2 linked regions of the Terriglobus roseus genome follow. The main gene of each other region encodes a partner of the protein of the gene in region 2 in a complex. Links are inferred from orthologs where the notes say so. Each region holds a gene or a part of one and is shown on either strand. Other genes may lie near its edges. The genes, in order: rpsS and rimM.

Evidence for each region.
Region 1: the proteins of rimM (region 2) and rpsS are in contact, whole or in part, in a crystal structure (PDB 3A1P), measured with the Thermus thermophilus proteins. The link is inferred for Terriglobus roseus from one-to-one orthologs. Residues at the interface, in WP_008632437.1 of Thermus thermophilus: Val4, Glu5, Ile6, Gly7, Arg8, Arg22, Gly23, Glu24, Val26, Leu84, Glu85, Glu86, Gly87, Arg88, Tyr89, Tyr90, Tyr91, Phe92, Leu94, Asp111, Ile112, Leu113, Asp114, Ala115, Gly116, Ala117, Gln118, Asp119, Val120, Ile122; in WP_011173711.1 of Thermus thermophilus: Lys28, Arg29, Leu30, Lys32, Thr48, Gln56, His57, Val58, Pro59, Val60, Tyr61, Thr63, Met66, Glu73, Phe74, Pro76, Thr77, Arg78, Arg81, His83, Gly84, Lys85, Glu86, Ala87, Lys88, Ala89, Thr90, Lys91, Lys92, Lys93.

The regions. Positions count from the first base shown.
Region 1 is NZ_LT629690.1:226,776-234,492, forward strand. The notes cover bases 2,611-5,507. They hold rpsS (30S ribosomal protein S19), read left to right. Parts: upstream 2,611-3,866; coding sequence 3,867-4,148; downstream 4,149-5,507. Other genes in these bases: BLT38_RS01120 (50S ribosomal protein L23), read left to right, coding at 2,611-2,880; rplB (50S ribosomal protein L2), read left to right, coding at 3,021-3,845; rplV (50S ribosomal protein L22), read left to right, coding at 4,204-4,725; rpsC (30S ribosomal protein S3), read left to right, coding at 4,839-5,507. In the rest of the region: BLT38_RS01100 (GH92 family glycosyl hydrolase), read left to right, coding at 1-315; rpsJ (30S ribosomal protein S10), read left to right, coding at 635-955; rplC (50S ribosomal protein L3), read left to right, coding at 1,020-1,754; rplD (50S ribosomal protein L4), read left to right, coding at 1,913-2,587; more of BLT38_RS01120, read left to right, coding at 2,587-2,610; rplP (50S ribosomal protein L16), read left to right, coding at 5,633-6,079; rpmC (50S ribosomal protein L29), read left to right, coding at 6,123-6,377; rpsQ (30S ribosomal protein S17), read left to right, coding at 6,380-6,697; rplN (50S ribosomal protein L14), read left to right, coding at 6,884-7,255; BLT38_RS01165 (BLUF domain-containing protein), read left to right, coding at 7,351-7,717. UniProt on the Escherichia coli protein: In the E.coli 70S ribosome in the initiation state it has been modeled to contact the 23S rRNA of the 50S subunit forming part of bridge B1a; this bridge is broken in the model with bound EF-G.
Region 2 is NZ_LT629690.1:2,377,696-2,385,234, reverse strand. What follows is about bases 1,723-4,441. They hold rimM (ribosome maturation factor RimM), read right to left. Parts: upstream 3,503-4,441; coding sequence 2,942-3,502; downstream 1,723-2,941. Other genes in these bases: rpsP (30S ribosomal protein S16), read right to left, coding at 3,974-4,222; BLT38_RS09965 (KH domain-containing protein), read right to left, coding at 3,514-3,756; trmD (tRNA (guanosine(37)-N1)-methyltransferase TrmD), read right to left, coding at 2,096-2,899; rplS (50S ribosomal protein L19), read right to left, coding at 1,723-1,992. Also shown: pruA (L-glutamate gamma-semialdehyde dehydrogenase), read left to right, coding at 1-1,506; more of rplS, read right to left, coding at 1,633-1,722; BLT38_RS09955 (esterase family protein), read left to right, coding at 4,714-5,376; BLT38_RS09950 (VWA domain-containing protein), read left to right, coding at 5,425-7,179; BLT38_RS09945 (alpha-L-fucosidase), read right to left, coding at 7,233-7,539. UniProt on the Escherichia coli protein: One of at least 4 proteins (Era, RbfA, RimM and RsgA/YjeQ) that assist in the late assembly stage of the 30S ribosomal subunit.

The sequences.
Region 1 (7,717 bases), 2.2 Mb from region 2 along the record:
CTGTATTCGCCGGAGCAGTTCTCAGGTGATGAGGACACCGGCTCCATGGCGGCGTGGTATGTGCTCGCATCGCTGGGGCTGTACACGCTGTGCCCGGGCAAGCCGGAATGGATGCTCGGTTCGCCCATGTGGCAGAAGGCCGAAGTGCGTCGCGGTCTGAAGGGAAGCAGCTTCACGGTTGAGGCTGCAGGTGACCCTGCGACTAAGCCGTATCGTGCGGGTCTTGCCGTTGACGGCAAGGCGCACAGCGGTGATGTGATCTCGCATGGCGACCTGGTGAAGGCTGCAACGCTGCGGTTCACCGTGAAAGCATAAGCAGCCATTTGTTCCATCGAAGGGCATCTGCACTGAAAATGGTGCAGGTGCCTTTTCTTTTGTCTTGTTTGTGGTTGGCGACAGGTTAATTTCTGGCAGAAATGCTGCTATGATCAATTGTCTGCTGCGTGAAGGTCGCTTGCGGTATTGGCGGCTGGTTCGGGATGGCGAGTGAGTCCCGGCGCGGTGGTCCCTGACAAATTTTTGCCGATCCACCGCATTTTCCTGTGGGAAAAGCGTCGTGCTTCGGTTACACTCAAAAGGTTGGTCTGAAGGCCAGCCGCAGTTGTAGATCTTTGCGTAAAGAGAGTTCGAACACATGGCTGCACAGCAGAGAATTCGCATTCGCCTGAAGGCGTATGACTATCGTGTCCTGGACACGTCGACCGGCGAGATCGTTGAGACCGCCAAGCGCACCGGAGCACAGGTTGCGGGTCCGATTCCCCTTCCCACGATGAAGAACAAGTACTGCGTGCTCCGTTCCCCGCACGTCGACAAGAAGTCGCGTGAGGCGTTCGAAATCCGTACGCATAAGCGGCTGATCGACATCCTGGAACCGACGCAGCAGACGGTGGACGCGCTGATGAAGCTCGACCTGCCCGCTGGCGTTGACGTGGAAATCAAGACCGTTACCAAGTAACACAAAATTTCAATAAACCGGCAGTGCCCCGCTGCGTGCGTGGGCATGATGAGGAGAGAATCACATGGCAGTAACAGGTTTGCTCGGTAAGAAGATTGGCATGACGCAGGTGTTTGACGACGCCGGTGTTGTGCACCCGGTCACCGTGATCAAGGTTGGCCCTTGCGTTGTCACCCAGGTGAAGACGCAGAAGACTGACGGCTACGATGCCGCACAGATCGGTCTGGTGGAGTTCGTAAAGGCCTCCAAGCTGACCAAGGGTCTGGCTGGTCACCTGGCGAAGAGCGATGCTCCGCCGGTTCGTGAGATCCGTGAAGTGGGCATTGAGTCCACGACCGGTGAGAACGAGGGTGAAGGCGCTGTGAAGGCTGGCGATCGCGTTCTGGTCGACATCTTCGACGGTGAGCGTTTCGTTGACATCATTGGTAAGTCGAAGGGCCGCGGTTTCGCGGGCGTGGTTCGTCGCCACGGCTTCGGCGGTGGCCCCAAGTCGCACGGCCACATGTTCCAGATTCAGGGTTCGATCGGTGCATCGTCGTTCCCCTCGCGCGTATTCCCGGGCCAGCGCATGCCGGGTCACCACGGTGACGCGCAGATCACGGTTCGCAACCTGCGTATCCGCGGTATCGACCTTGAGGACAACCTCCTCCTGGTTGAGGGTGCGGTTCCGGGACCCCGTGATGGTGTGATTCTGATCTCGAAGTCGAAGAACCCGCCGCGTGAGCGTCGTGGATTCGCCGGTTCGGGTACGGTTGATCCGCTGAAGGCTTCGAAGAAGGCTTCGGGTAAGAAGAAGTAAGAACTGACGGCAGAGCAATCTCTGGTTGCTCTGCCGCTTAGTGTGTAAGTGCAGTAACTCGCATCGTCTGCGGACTTAGTCGGAATGAGTAAGTCGACAGCAGGATGACAAATTGAACTTAGGGCGCTCGCAATAGAACGAGGGCCAGAGGAAGCAAGATGGCAAAGATTAACGTAGTCGATCTCGGCGGGAACAAGGTCAGCGAGCTTGAGCTTGCAGACGAAGTGTTCGGCGTCGAAGTGAATGAGTCCCTGCTGTGGGAGTCGGTAAAGCATTACCGGGCTGCGCTCCGCCAGGGAACCGCCGCCACCAAGAACAAGAAGCTCGTGTCGGGTTCCGGCAAGAAGCTGTGGAAGCAGAAGGGAACCGGTCGTGCCCGTGTGGGTTCGGTGCGTTCGCCTATCTGGCGTCATGGTGGTACGGTTCACGGACCCCAGCCCCGCTCGTATGAGTACGCCTTCCCCAAGAAGAAGCTGCTCGGTGCTCTGAGCTCTGCTCTTGCTTCCAAGCTGCAGGACGGCAAGCTGACGGTTGTTTCGACTCTGGATGTTGCTGAGCCGAAGACCAAGCTGTACCGCCAGGCTCTGGACAAGCTGGAAGCCAAGAAGACCGCACTGCTGGTCGAGAGCGGACAGAAGCTGACCGACAACCTGTTCCTGGGTTCGCGCAACCTGGACGGCGTTGAGCTGGTGCTGAGCTCGGAGGTTCACCCCTACGACCTGCTCCGCTACGAGCACGCCATCTTCTCGCAGGATGCTATTGAGGCTCTGCAGGAAGTCCTGAAGAAGAATGTGTCGCGCCGTAAGCTGGCTGCGAAGAAGGAGGTTGCGTAATGGCAACTGTTTACACCACCATTCGCCGCCCGCTGATTACGGAAAAGGGCATGATCGCCAAGGAGACCGAAGGCACTCTGGTGTTTGAGGTTGCTGCTGGCGCGACGAAGAATGAAGTGAAGCATGCAGTGGAGAGCCTGTTCAAGGTGAAGGTTGCTGCGGTTCGCACCGCCAACTACCTGGGCAAGGAGCGCCGCCGCGGTCGCTTCACCGGTTTCAAGCCGGACTGGAAGAAGGCATATGTTCGCCTGGTTCCGGGTTCGAAGATGCCGGAGTATGTCAACTCGCTCTAAGGAGCGAAACAGGTCAGCAAGTCAGCGAGTCTGCAAGTCATCGGATCTCGCGCAGTAAGTGAACTTGAAGGCTTGAGTACACGAAGTAACCCCAATCCGCGCGCCTGACTAGCTATGCGGATGGTAAGGAAGTTAGGGAAATGCCGATTAAGACATTCCGACCGATTACGCCGACACTGCGCTTCCAGTCGAAGCTGGTGAACTCGGACATCACGACGAACGAGCCGTACAAGCCGCTGCTGGCAACGAAGCAGCGCACAGGCGGCCGTAACTCCACCGGTAAGCTGACGATCCGTCATCACGGTGGTGGCCACAAGAAGAAGCTTCGTATTATCGACTTCAAGCGCGACAAGTTCGGTGTACCCGGAACCGTTGCGACGATCGAATACGATCCGAACCGCTCCTCGCGTATCGCTCTGATCAGCTACAAGGACGGCGAAAAGCGCTACATCATTCAGCCGGTTGGCCTGAAGGTTGGCATGACGGTGACCTCCGGTCCCGACGCCGACATTCTGGTTGGCAATGCTCTGCCGCTGCGCAACATCCCTGCTGGTACGACGGTCCACAATGTGGAACTGCGTCCTGGTAAGGGTGCACAGATGGTCCGCTCTGCCGGTTCGTCCGCGCAGCTGGTTGCGAAGGAAGGCGACTACGCTCTCCTGAAGCTGCCCTCCGGCGAAACCCGCCGCGTGTTGGTGGACTGCATGGCAACGGTTGGCCAGGTTGGCAACACGGATCATGAGAACATCTCGCTCGGTAAGGCCGGTGCAAGCCGCTGGCGCGGTATCCGTCCGACGAACCGTGGTGTGTCGATGAACCCTGTGGATCACCCGCACGGTGGTGGTGAAGGTAAGACCTCAGGCGGACGTCATCCTGTTACGCCGTGGGGACAGCCGACACGTGGTTACAAGACCCGTAACAACAAGCGGACCGATGTGTTCATCGTCAACCGCCGCAGCAAGTAATTCAGGGAGCGAGAGGAAAACATGGCACGTTCTACAAAGAAGGGCCCATTTATCGACGCCCACCTGATGACGAAGGTTGAGGTGCTGAACACCGCGAACAAGAAGGAAGTCGTTAAGACTTGGTCGCGTCGTTCCACCATCTTCCCGGAGTTCGTGGGTCACACCATTGCCGTGCACAACGGTAAGAAGTTCATTCCGGTCTACGTGACGGAGAACATGGTGGGTCACAAGCTGGGCGAGTTTGCCGCAACGCGTACCTTCAAGGGCCACGCAGCGAAGGCTGAGACGGCCAAGGGTCGTTAAGTCGGGATTAGTTACGTCAGCCTCCGGTTCTGCCGGAGCGCGATAAGGAAGAGTTATGGCGAAGACAGCCGAGAAGAGTGCAGTACGTGAGTTCCGCGCCGAGGCGCGGTTCCAGCGGACCAGCCCGCAAAAGGCGAAGCTGGTGCTGGACACGATCAAGGGCCAGAGCGTGGAAAATGCTCTGAACACCCTGATGTTCACCCGCAAGCGCATTGCTCCCATCGTGGAGAAGGCGCTGCGTTCCGCAGTTCAGAACGCAAACTACCTGAGCCAGGAACAGGGCTTCGATCTGGACATCGATCGTCTGTTCGTGAAGCAGGCTGTTGCAAACGAAGGCCCACGCATGAAGCGTATCCGCCCTGCCCCCATGGGTCGTGCGTTCCGCTATCAGCGTCGCCTTGCTCACATCATCGTGACGGTGGCGGAGAAGAAGTCTGTTGAGGCAACAAAGCAGGCTGAGGCTCCGGTAGCGGCTGCGGAGGGTGGCAAGAAGAAGGCTGCTCCGGCAAAGAAGGCTGCTGCCAAGAAGGCTCCGGCGAAGAAGGCCGCGAGCAAGAAGGCTGCTGCGACTGCGTAAATTTATGGCCGGGCTGTAAGCCGGCCCGGCATCGCCGAGAAGTTGAGGCGGCGAGTAAGTACTGAGTAAGTTCGGAACTAAGTTCTCCGGACGCGAAGTGAAGGGATTAAGTTATGGGTCAGAAGGTCCATCCGTATGGTTTCCGCCTCGGCGTGAACAAGCCGTGGAAGTCGCGCTGGTTTGTGGAGCGTGACTACGACAAGCTGCTGGTTGAGGACGTGAAGCTCAAGGCTGAGCTGCGCGAAAAGCTGAAGGCTGCTGGTGTCTCGTCCGTCGAGATCGAGCGCCCAGGCAACAAGCTGCGCCTCATCATCAAGACCGCCCGTCCGGGCATCATCATCGGCCGCAAGGGCGCTGAGATCGACAAGCTGAAGGCAGACATCCAGAAGCGTACGAACCGCGAAGTGTTCATCGACATTCTGGAAGTCAACAAGCCTGAGCTGGATGCGCAGCTGGTCGCAGAGAACATCGCTCTGCAGCTGGAGAAGCGTGTGTCGTTCCGTCGCGCGATGCGTAAGAGCGTTGATTCGGCTCTGCGTTTCGGCTGCAAGGGCATCAAGGTTCGTGTTTCGGGCCGTCTGAACGGCAACGAAATCGCACGTTCCGAGTGGTATCTGCAGGGTCGTCTGCCGCTGCACACGCTGCGCGCAGACATCGACTACGGCTTTGCCGAAGCGAAGACCACCTACGGAATCATCGGCGTGAAGACCTGGGTCTACCGTGGCGATATCTACGAGCAGAAGCGCCGCCGCGACAACGTCACGACGACGGGTGCGTTCTAAGGAACGACAAACATTGCGGGGTTGAGTAATCAACCCCGCGTAACACCAAGAACAGAAGGCGCGCGGAGACTGGGCCACTTATCTAGGTAAGTGACGCCAAGGCCGCAGCGGGAAAGAGTGCAGTTATGTTGCAGCCCAAGAAGGTTAAGTACCGTAAACAGCAAAAGGGCAAGATGCGCGGTAAGGCATGGCGCGGTTCCGAGCTTGCATTTGGCGACTACGGTTTGAAGGTTGTGGAGTGCGGCTACATCACCGATCGTCAGATCGAAGCAAGCCGTATCGCAATGACCCGTTACATCAAGCGTGGCGGTAAGGTTTGGCTCCGGATCTTCCCGGATAAGCCGATCACCAAGAAGCCCGCAGAAGTTCGAATGGGTTCTGGTAAGGGTGCGTTGGATCACTGGGTTGCAGTGGTTCGCCCCGGCAAGCTGCTCTTCGAGATGGAAGGCGTTCCGGTTGAGATCGCGAAGGAGGCCATGCGCCTTGCTTCGAACAAGCTTCCGCTCCGCACCGTTTTCGTGCAGCGTCCGAACATCAAGGCGATTGACCCCAAGGCTTCCGCAGCCGCGTAACTGCATAGCGTCTCTGAATGCAGACGCTGAATGAGAGATTGAAATGGAACTGAACAAGATCCGCGAATTTACGGACAGCGAACTGAAGGAGCAGCAGGCCCAGGCGGGCGAGCAGCTCTTCCGCGTTCGCTTCCAGAAGAGCCTGGGCGATGCCGCAGGCGTGAACAAGCTGCGCGAACTGAAGAAAGACATCGCGCGCATCAAGACTGTGGCGCGCCAGCGTGAGCTTGGCCAGGCCGTGGCTCCGACGGAGTCGGCTGCGCCCGCGAAGAAGACCCGTAAGGCGAAGAAGGCATAACGATGGCTGAGACGACTGCTACGACTACTGCTACGGCAGAGAAGATTGGCCACCGCACCGAGAAGATCGGCCTGGTGACCTCGACAAAGATGGACAAGACGATCGTTGTGTCGGTGGAAATGCGCAAGGCGCACCCCAAGTACAAGCGCATCGTGAAGTCGAACAAGAAGTTCTACGCGCATGACGAGCAGAACTCAGCCCGCGTTGGCGATCAGGTCCGCATCCGTGAGACCCGTCCCACCAGCAAGCTGAAGCGCTGGAACCTCGAAGAGATCGTTCGCCGCTCGAGCCTGAGCGAAGCGACTCCGGCTTCGAAGTAAGATAAGAGTTTGCCCGTCGCCGGCATCGTTCGGTGACACTATGGGCATGACGCGTCCAGCGCGACGATCGTTGAAGATGTCGTTCAGCGATCCGCTCCGCGGCCGCGACCATTTAGTGGATTTGACTGGGGCGAGATAGCCCCCGGCCTTAGGCTCTGGAAGCCTCGAAGGTCAGGAGAAGAAGCAATGTCCGTACAAATGCGTACGATTCTGGACGTAGCCGATAACTCTGGCGCACGCCGTCTGCAGGTCATCCTGCCTCTCGGTGGTGGTCTGGGTAAGAAGGCTGGTCTGGGCGATGTGGTGACGGCAGCGGTGAAGGAAGCTTCGCCCGACGGCACCGTGAAGAAGGGCAAGGTTGTTAAAGCCGTGATCGTGCGCACCCGCAAGGAAGCGCGCCGCAAGGACGGCACCTACATCCGCTTTGACCAGAACGCAGCCGTCGTGATCAACGACGCAGGCGAGCCGGTGGGAACCCGTGTATTCGGACCCGTGGCCCGCGAACTGCGCGACAAGAAGTTTCTGAAGATCGTTTCGCTCGCTCCGGAAGTTATCTAACTCTCTCGAAGCGTAGGTTCCATACAAAGACCGCCGGCAGTCGCTGGCGGTCTTTGTCGTCTGGACACACAACTTTCTAAGGGAAGAATAGAACGATGGAGTACCGACTTATCTATTGCAGCCGTAACCGGATCGAAGGCTCGGAGCAGCAGATTGCCGAAGAAATTGAAAAGATCCTCATAAGCTCTCGCAGGAACAATGAGCAGCACAACATCACGGGTGCCCTGCTGTTCAACGGCCTCGCGTTTGCGCAGGTGCTTGAGGGGCCACGCGCCGCCGTAGAAGCTATCTACGCCACAATCTGTGAGGACAATCGGAACAGCCACAACGTCCTGCTGGAGACCGGCGACATTGCCAAACGGGACTTTGCTCGTTGGTCTATGGCGTATTCCGGACCGGATTCCAATGGCCATCTCTACGAACACTTAAAGCTTGCCGACGTCGAGACGGATGGAGCTGGCG
Region 2 (7,539 bases):
AGTGAATTGGGTAAGGAATACCCGCTCATCCTTGGTGGTGAACGGGTGTATGCCGCGGAGAAGATCGTCTCTACCAATCCCGCGAATCCAGCCCAGAAGATTGGTGTGCATCAGGAAGCAGAGCTTGCGCATGTGGAGCAGGCTGTGGCCGCTGGTGAGAAGGCATTCCAGACGTGGAGCCGCGTACCGGTGCAGCAGCGTGTGCAGTTACTGCTGGATGTTGCGAAGCTGGTACAGCAGCGCAAGAACGAGTTCTGCGCATGGCTGACGTATGAAGTTGGCAAGAACTGGGCCGAGGCAGATGCCGACGTGGCCGAGTGCATCGACTTCCTGGAGTTCTATGCGCGTGAGGCGCTGAAGCTGGACCGCGCGACCACCCCAATTCAGTTTCCGGGAGAGAAGAACACGCTGCGCTACATCCCCTTGGGTGTCGGTGCGGTGATTCCGCCGTGGAACTTCCCGTTGGCCATCATGGCTGGCATGACTATGGCTGCCGTTGTCAGCGGCAACACCGTGGTGCTGAAGCCGTCGCCCGATGCGGGGACCATTGCTTCGCGCTTCTTTGCGTTGCTGGAAGAGGCAGGCATGCCGGAAGGCGTGGTTAACCTGTGCCAGGGTACGGGCGACCGCGTGGGCGCCGCGCTGGTGGCGAACGCGAAGATTCGCTTCATTGCCTTTACCGGCTCGAAGAAGGTGGGCCTCATCGTGCACGAGACCGCCGCGAAGACACAGCCCGGGCAGCGCTTCATCAAGCGAACCATCCTTGAAATGGGTGGCAAGGACGCCATTCTGGTTGACGCGGATGCGGACATCGATGCAGCGGTTGAAGGCGTTGTGGCCAGCGCATTCGGTTTCAGCGGCCAAAAGTGCTCGGCATGTTCGCGGGCAGTGGTGGATGCGCACATTTACGACGTCTTCTGCGATCGCCTCGTGGAACGCGTAGAGAAGATCAAGGTCGGCGATCCCGTGGAGAACTTTGCCATGGGGCCGGTCGTGAACAAGATCGCGTTTGATCGCGTGTTGAACGCCATTGAGACAGGCAAGATGGAAGGCCGGCTACTGACTGGTGGCGAGGCATTTGCGAATGAAACCGGGGGCTACTATGTGAAGCCAACTGTCTTCGCCGATATCGCCCCGAACGCACGTATTGCACAGGAAGAGATCTTCGGACCAGTGCTGGCGGTGATCAAGTCGCAAAACTTCGACGAGGCCTTGGATATCGTTAACGGCACGGAGTATGGCCTTACCGGCGCTATCTATTCCATGTCACGCGAACGTCTGGACCGCGCGGCGCAGGAGTTCCATGTGGGGAACCTGTACCTAAATCGCAAGTGCACAGGGGCCATGGTGGGGGCGCATCCGTTCGGCGGCTTCAACATGAGCGGGACGGATTCCAAGGCGGGCGGTGGCGATTACCTCCTGCTCTTTACGCAGGCGAAGTCCATCGCAGAGAAACAGGGCGTCATTGACGAGTCGGACCAAATGCCGAAGCCGAACGGCATTTAAATTCTGCTTCAAAAGTCTTATAAGGGGCATGGCGATTGTCATGCCCCTTTGTTATGCAGGGAAGTGCAAATGAAGAAGGCGAGCGCCGAAGCGCTCGCCTTCTTAAAGTCCAACTGAGAAACTGGTTTACGCGTTGGTACGTGCAACCTCGCGCAGACGGGCAGCCTTGCCACGCAGACCGCGCAGGTAGAACAGCTTGGCGCGACGCACTTCGTACGAACGAACCTTCTCAACCTTGTCGACAACCTTCGAGTTGAAGGGGAAGATACGCTCAACGCCCTGGCCGAAGCTCATCTTACGGACGGTAAAGGACCCCTGAGGTCCGTTCTTGCGAGCGATGCACATGCCCTCAAACGCCTGAAGACGCTCTTTGTCGCCTTCCTTGATCTTGACCTGTACGCGCACGGTGTCGCCTGGAGCGAATTCCGGAAGGTCTGTACGCTCCAGCTTGGCTGCGAGCTTCTGCATGATGGGATGAATGGACATGATGCCTGAATTCCTTACTTAGTAATCGTTTTTCAGTATACCGCAGAATCTGGAAAAGTTGGTATAAATCGCACTCGCGTGGCGTATTGGTCTGCGTGTTTCTTTAATCCTTGCGCAGTTTCGCCAGAAAACGTCTATCTTCCGCGGATAGAGCTGCGGTTTCCAATAGATCAGGCCGATTTGTAACTGTTTTTTGCAGCGCCTGTTGCCTCCGCCACTTGCGAATCGCAGTATGGTCGCCGCCTGCTAGAACATCGGGAATGGCAATACCGCGGAACTCCGCCGGACGCGTGTAGTGCGGGTAATCGAGAAGCCCCGCTGAGGGCGACATGGCCAGCGGCGGAGCGTCTTCGGCCTGTTCGCTATCATGCGCATGGCCGAAGCTTTCGTAATGAGCAGAATCGGGGTTGCCGAGCACTCCCGGAAGCAGGCGTACCACGGCATCTACGACGACTGCCGCGCCTAATTCACCGCCGGAAAGGACATAGTCTCCGATGGAGATCTCGCGGTCGCAGTGTAGCGCGTTTACTCGTTCGTCCACGCCTTCGTAGCGCCCGCAAACCAGTACGAGGCGATCCAGCGACTTCAATTCCTGCGCAACAGACTGTGTGAATGGGCGCCCTTGTGCCGAAAGCAGGACCACAGACTCTTTCTGCGTGTCGCGACTTGGCTTAGGGGCGATTCCAAGCGATTCGATGGCCTCGCTTAGAGGTTCTGGCTTCAGAACCATCCCCTCGCCACCCCCGAAGGGGCGGTCATCGACGGTGCGGTGTCGGTCGTGGGTAAAGCTCCGTAGATCTACACAGTTCACGGACGCAATCCCTGCAGACAACGCCCGTGCGACTACGCCATAGCGCAGGGTGCTTTCCAGAAAAGCGGGGAAGATGGTCACGATGTCGACTTGCAGGGCCATGATGAGAGTCGCTATTCCTCAGGGTAACCGGAGGTTCTAGCCGTTCATCTCCAGAAGGCCATCCGGCAAGTTCATTTCGATCTTTCGGGCCAAAGTGTCGATGCTGGCAACGAAGGCATTCGCAAACGGGATGAGTATCTCGTCTCCGTTGGCCCGTTCCACAACAAAGAGCGCAGCGGCGTCATCAATGCGCTTTCCAGAAGGATCCTGGGGGAAATGCATATCAACAACTGTGCCCACCATATCGCCGTGATGCACCATCTGGCATCCGATCAGATCGCTAACGTAATAGTTTCCATCTGATAGCGTAAGTCGTTGATCTGAAGCTATTTCAATTGTTGCATCGAGAAGCTTTTCGGCATCGGAAATCGAATCGACACCCTGGAGTTTAATAACGATCCGTCCAGCGCTACGCCCGGTGGGCAGCCACGAGTCTTCTACGACCGCGGGCTTAGGCTCGCCGTCTGGAAGACGAAGGAAGATGTTGGGATATTGCCGTAGCTGCTCTGGGAAGTCCGTCTTCAGGTCGGCCAGAACTTCTCCGCGTCGTCCCTGAGGACGTACCACGCGAGCCAGCGTGATCCAATCCGCTGCCATTTGAGCCGCCTTTACTCCGACTGCACATCCAGGCTGAAGCGATGCTGCATCTTGCTTCCGGCGGCGCTGAGGATGGTTCGCAGCGACCTTGCCGTACGTCCTTGCTTGCCGATCACCTTGCCCAAATCGTCCGGGTGAACGAAGAGGCGGATAACCGTTTCAGATTCAAATGCTTCTGATTCCACCCGCAGGTTTTCCGGATGGTCTACGAGTGCTTTAGCAATCCCGGTAAGAAGCTCAGAGATATGATTCACAGATTCAGGGGAGGAATGGTCCGTCATACGTACCTTGGAAGGGAATGAGATTCATACCTTGCTCAGCAACCATACACTACCGCTGCGCAGAGAAACTCTTCCGAACTTAGATGATCCTATACCGCCAGAAGTGACTGAAATAAAACAGCCGCGGAGCTATGCGAATCATTGAAGGCATAGAACCGCGGCCCGAGGTGGAAACGCTCCTTACAGTGGCTTAGGCAGCCACTGCTTCGGTCGCGGGCGCGTTCTTAACGAGCTTCGCAACGATATCCGACATCTGAGCGCCAACGCCGGTCCAGTAGTCGATACGGTCACGCTTCAGGCTAACCGTTGCAGGTTCGGTACGCGGATTGTAGGTACCAACCACTTCGATAGAACGGCCGTTGCGGGCGCGATCCTTTTCGATCACAACGATGCGGTAGTAGGGCTGCTTACGCGCTCCAACGCGCGCCAAACGAATCATGACCACTTGGTTACTTCCTCACTCACAAACAATGTCTTGGTGATGGCCGGTGCACGAGGCAGCGGAAATTGCGCAATGCCTGCCACCGACGGGGGTGCGCGCAACACATTCCAACCTATCTATTGTGGGCTATTGAGCCTAAAAATACAAGAAGGGGACGGCTAAGATCCTCCATAAAACGTAATTCCAATATCTTTTCGCATTGCCGCACCCGGGCTACTCGGCGCATGCACCTTGAAAAATCACGGATGATACCGATACCGGCGATCTGCCAGAGCCTCGTCAGAGGGGATTCACGGTTAGAGCCAAACCCATCGAGTATTCTTCCTGCGAAGGATGCCAGACGAATTCGTCTTTCCGCGCCGTAAGTGCGTCCGAAGACTGTACTATGCGTCCATATCGATAGAGCACGGCATCCCACCTAGTACCCGGAGGGTAGCACCATGCACCGCGAATACCACGTGGATCAATCGGAGGCATTGGGGCGCTCCATGGAGCATCTGGTCTTCGGTCAGGATGGTCTGCCGGTGATCGTCTTTCCCACCTCGCGCGGCCGATTTTACGAATTTGAAGATCAGGCGATGGTGGGGGCGCTGGAAACGAAGATCAACCGTGGCCAGATTCAACTGTGGTGCGTTGATTCGGTGAATCACGAAAGTTGGTTCGCTGAAGGTGCCGAAGGAAGCTGGTGTGTCGCAAGGCATCTTCAGTATGAGCACTACATCCTGGACGAACTGGTGCCATACATCCATAGGCGTAATCGAAACAAGATGCTGGCCGTGATGGGATGTTCCTTCGGTGGGTTTCACAGCATGAGCATGGCTTTACGCCACCCCGACAAGATCAATGCGGCGTTGTCTATGGGAGGAGCATTCGACGTTGCCCGTTTCCTCCACGGCTATTACTGCGACGATCTGTACTTCACCCTACCGATGGACTTTCTGCCAAATCTGCACGATCCCTGGTATCTGGATCGCTACCGCCATAACACCTACATCCTCGCCACCGGACATCACGATCAGTACTGGAACGACAATGAGCGATTGGCGGAGATGATGCGTAATAAGGGCGTTCCTGTTCGGTTCGATGTCTGGGGGGACAATACCGGACACGATTGGCCATGGTGGCGCCGCATGGTGCAAACCTACGTGTGAAGCGTTGTCGTTGATGTGTGCTTCAATGTTCCACACGAAGGAACGTTCATGCCGCGCGCTCTCAAATACCTTGCTGCTTTTATTGTCATGCCTCTACTGGCGCAGAAGCCTTCCACTGACACACCTACCCTCAAGACCGCAGCGCGACTCGTTCTGGTGGACGTTGTGGTTACAGATCACAACGGCAAGGCCGTTCGCGGATTAAAGGCAGCGGACTTTCGTCTGACGGAAGATAGTACGTCGCAGACGTTGCGCAACTTTGAAGAACATGTTGCTGGCGCATCTGCACAGGCGGGAGCGATCCAGATGCCTCCCGGCATGTTTACCAATTTCACCACTACGCCGCCAGATAACGTAACGAACATTCTGCTGATCGACCGTCTTAATACTGATCAAATCGACCAACTGAATTTGCATCGGCAATTGGCAACATTTTTGAAGAACGCAGTGCCCGGAACGCGCATCGGCATCTTCATTCTTGGTTCTCAGCTATCGATGTTGCAGGGACCTACAACAGACCTGACAAGGCTGCGCGCGGCGATGCAATCCGCCACAACGCGTGAAGCAACGCTGAAGCCTGACCAGCTACACGACTCCTTTGCCGACCAGATGGAGAACCTGGGCGCCCCTCCTGCCGTTGTGGGGTCATTACGACAGTTCGAAGCCCAGACAAACGCGAATCAATTGGATTTTCGAGTGAAGTCGACGTTGGCAGCCATGAACCAGTTGGGCCGCTATCTCTCTGGACTGCCTGGGCGTAAGAATCTGGTGTGGCTCTCTGGTTCGTTCCCACTGAATGTCTTTCCGGATAGTACTCGGGCGCCCGGTGATCCATTTGCTACCTCTGCGAACTACCAGGCCGAACTCCGTAAGACAACTAGTCTCCTGGCTCAGGCACAGGTCGCGGTCTACCCAGTGGGTGCCGCTGGGTTGCGTGTATCGCCTGTCTTTGAGGCAGAGAACAACAAGACTTATTCAAATCGCCTGCACGCCTCTCTGCCTAGCCGAGGTGCAACCGACAACGCGGAATTCGAATCAACCGTTCTTGCTGAGAACGACACAATGAACGTAATGGCTCAATCCACCGGAGGCCGTGCCTTTCACGACACCAACGGACTAGCGGACGCTGTTGCTTCCGCACTGACAGACGGAGCCGACTACTACACACTTGCATACACGCCGACGAATGCAAAGACCGATGGAGGCTATCGCAAGATCAAGTTGCAGCTTTCGAATCCTGCTTACATGCTGCGTTATCGTCGCGGCTACTTTGCTTCACCTGCCAACGTTGCAGCCCAAACGTCTGCTGCCATGCGCGGTGCAACCTCACTTGGTGCACCTGCACCGGCAGAAATCTTCCTGAAGTCGGCGGTCTTCCCGGCAACCCCAGACAATCCGGAAGAAGTTGAGGCGGCTCCCCATAACCTGCTCGCAGCCAATGTTGTCGGCCCATTCCAGCGCTACACGATCGACACCATTGTGAACCCGACCGACCTGGCCTTCGAACACGGCGACGACGATAAAGTCCGTGCCAGCTTTGACGTTGCCGTGCTTGTGTACCGTGCGGACGGCGTGTTGATGAATCATCTGACCAATCAGCTCCATGCGTCTGCCACGCAGCAGGAGCTGCAGAAGGATATGCAGCAGGGCATACAGTTTCACGAAGAGATCAGCGTTCCCGCCAAAGGTGATTACTTCCTGCGGATTGTGGTGCATGACGTTGTCACGGACAAGGTCGGCGCGGTTGAAGTGCCTATCGACAGTGTCCGCAAACTTGCTCCGCTTCACGCTGCCACGAAATAAGAAATCGCCAGTAAGCAGAACGCTTACTGGCGATTCAACTTTCGGATAGCGAATTACTTCGTCTTCAATACCACCACACTTGCAATTGGATCGATGGCATTTGCAGGAAGCGTTACGTCCACACCATCGCCGTTCTGTTTAAAGGTGAGCGGCTTCTTTGTTGCCAGCAGATAGGCTCCGGTTACCTTACGCGGCATCTTGTCCAGGTGCAGCGTGGTGCCGGGCCACTTGAAGATTTCTACATAGACTTTGTCAGCCTTTGTTGTGGAACGCCATTCCCACGAGGGAATCCACTTTGGCTGCTTGGTCTTCTCATTAATCTCCGTCTTGCTGAAGCTGCCTGCTTCCGGTCCGAAGAGC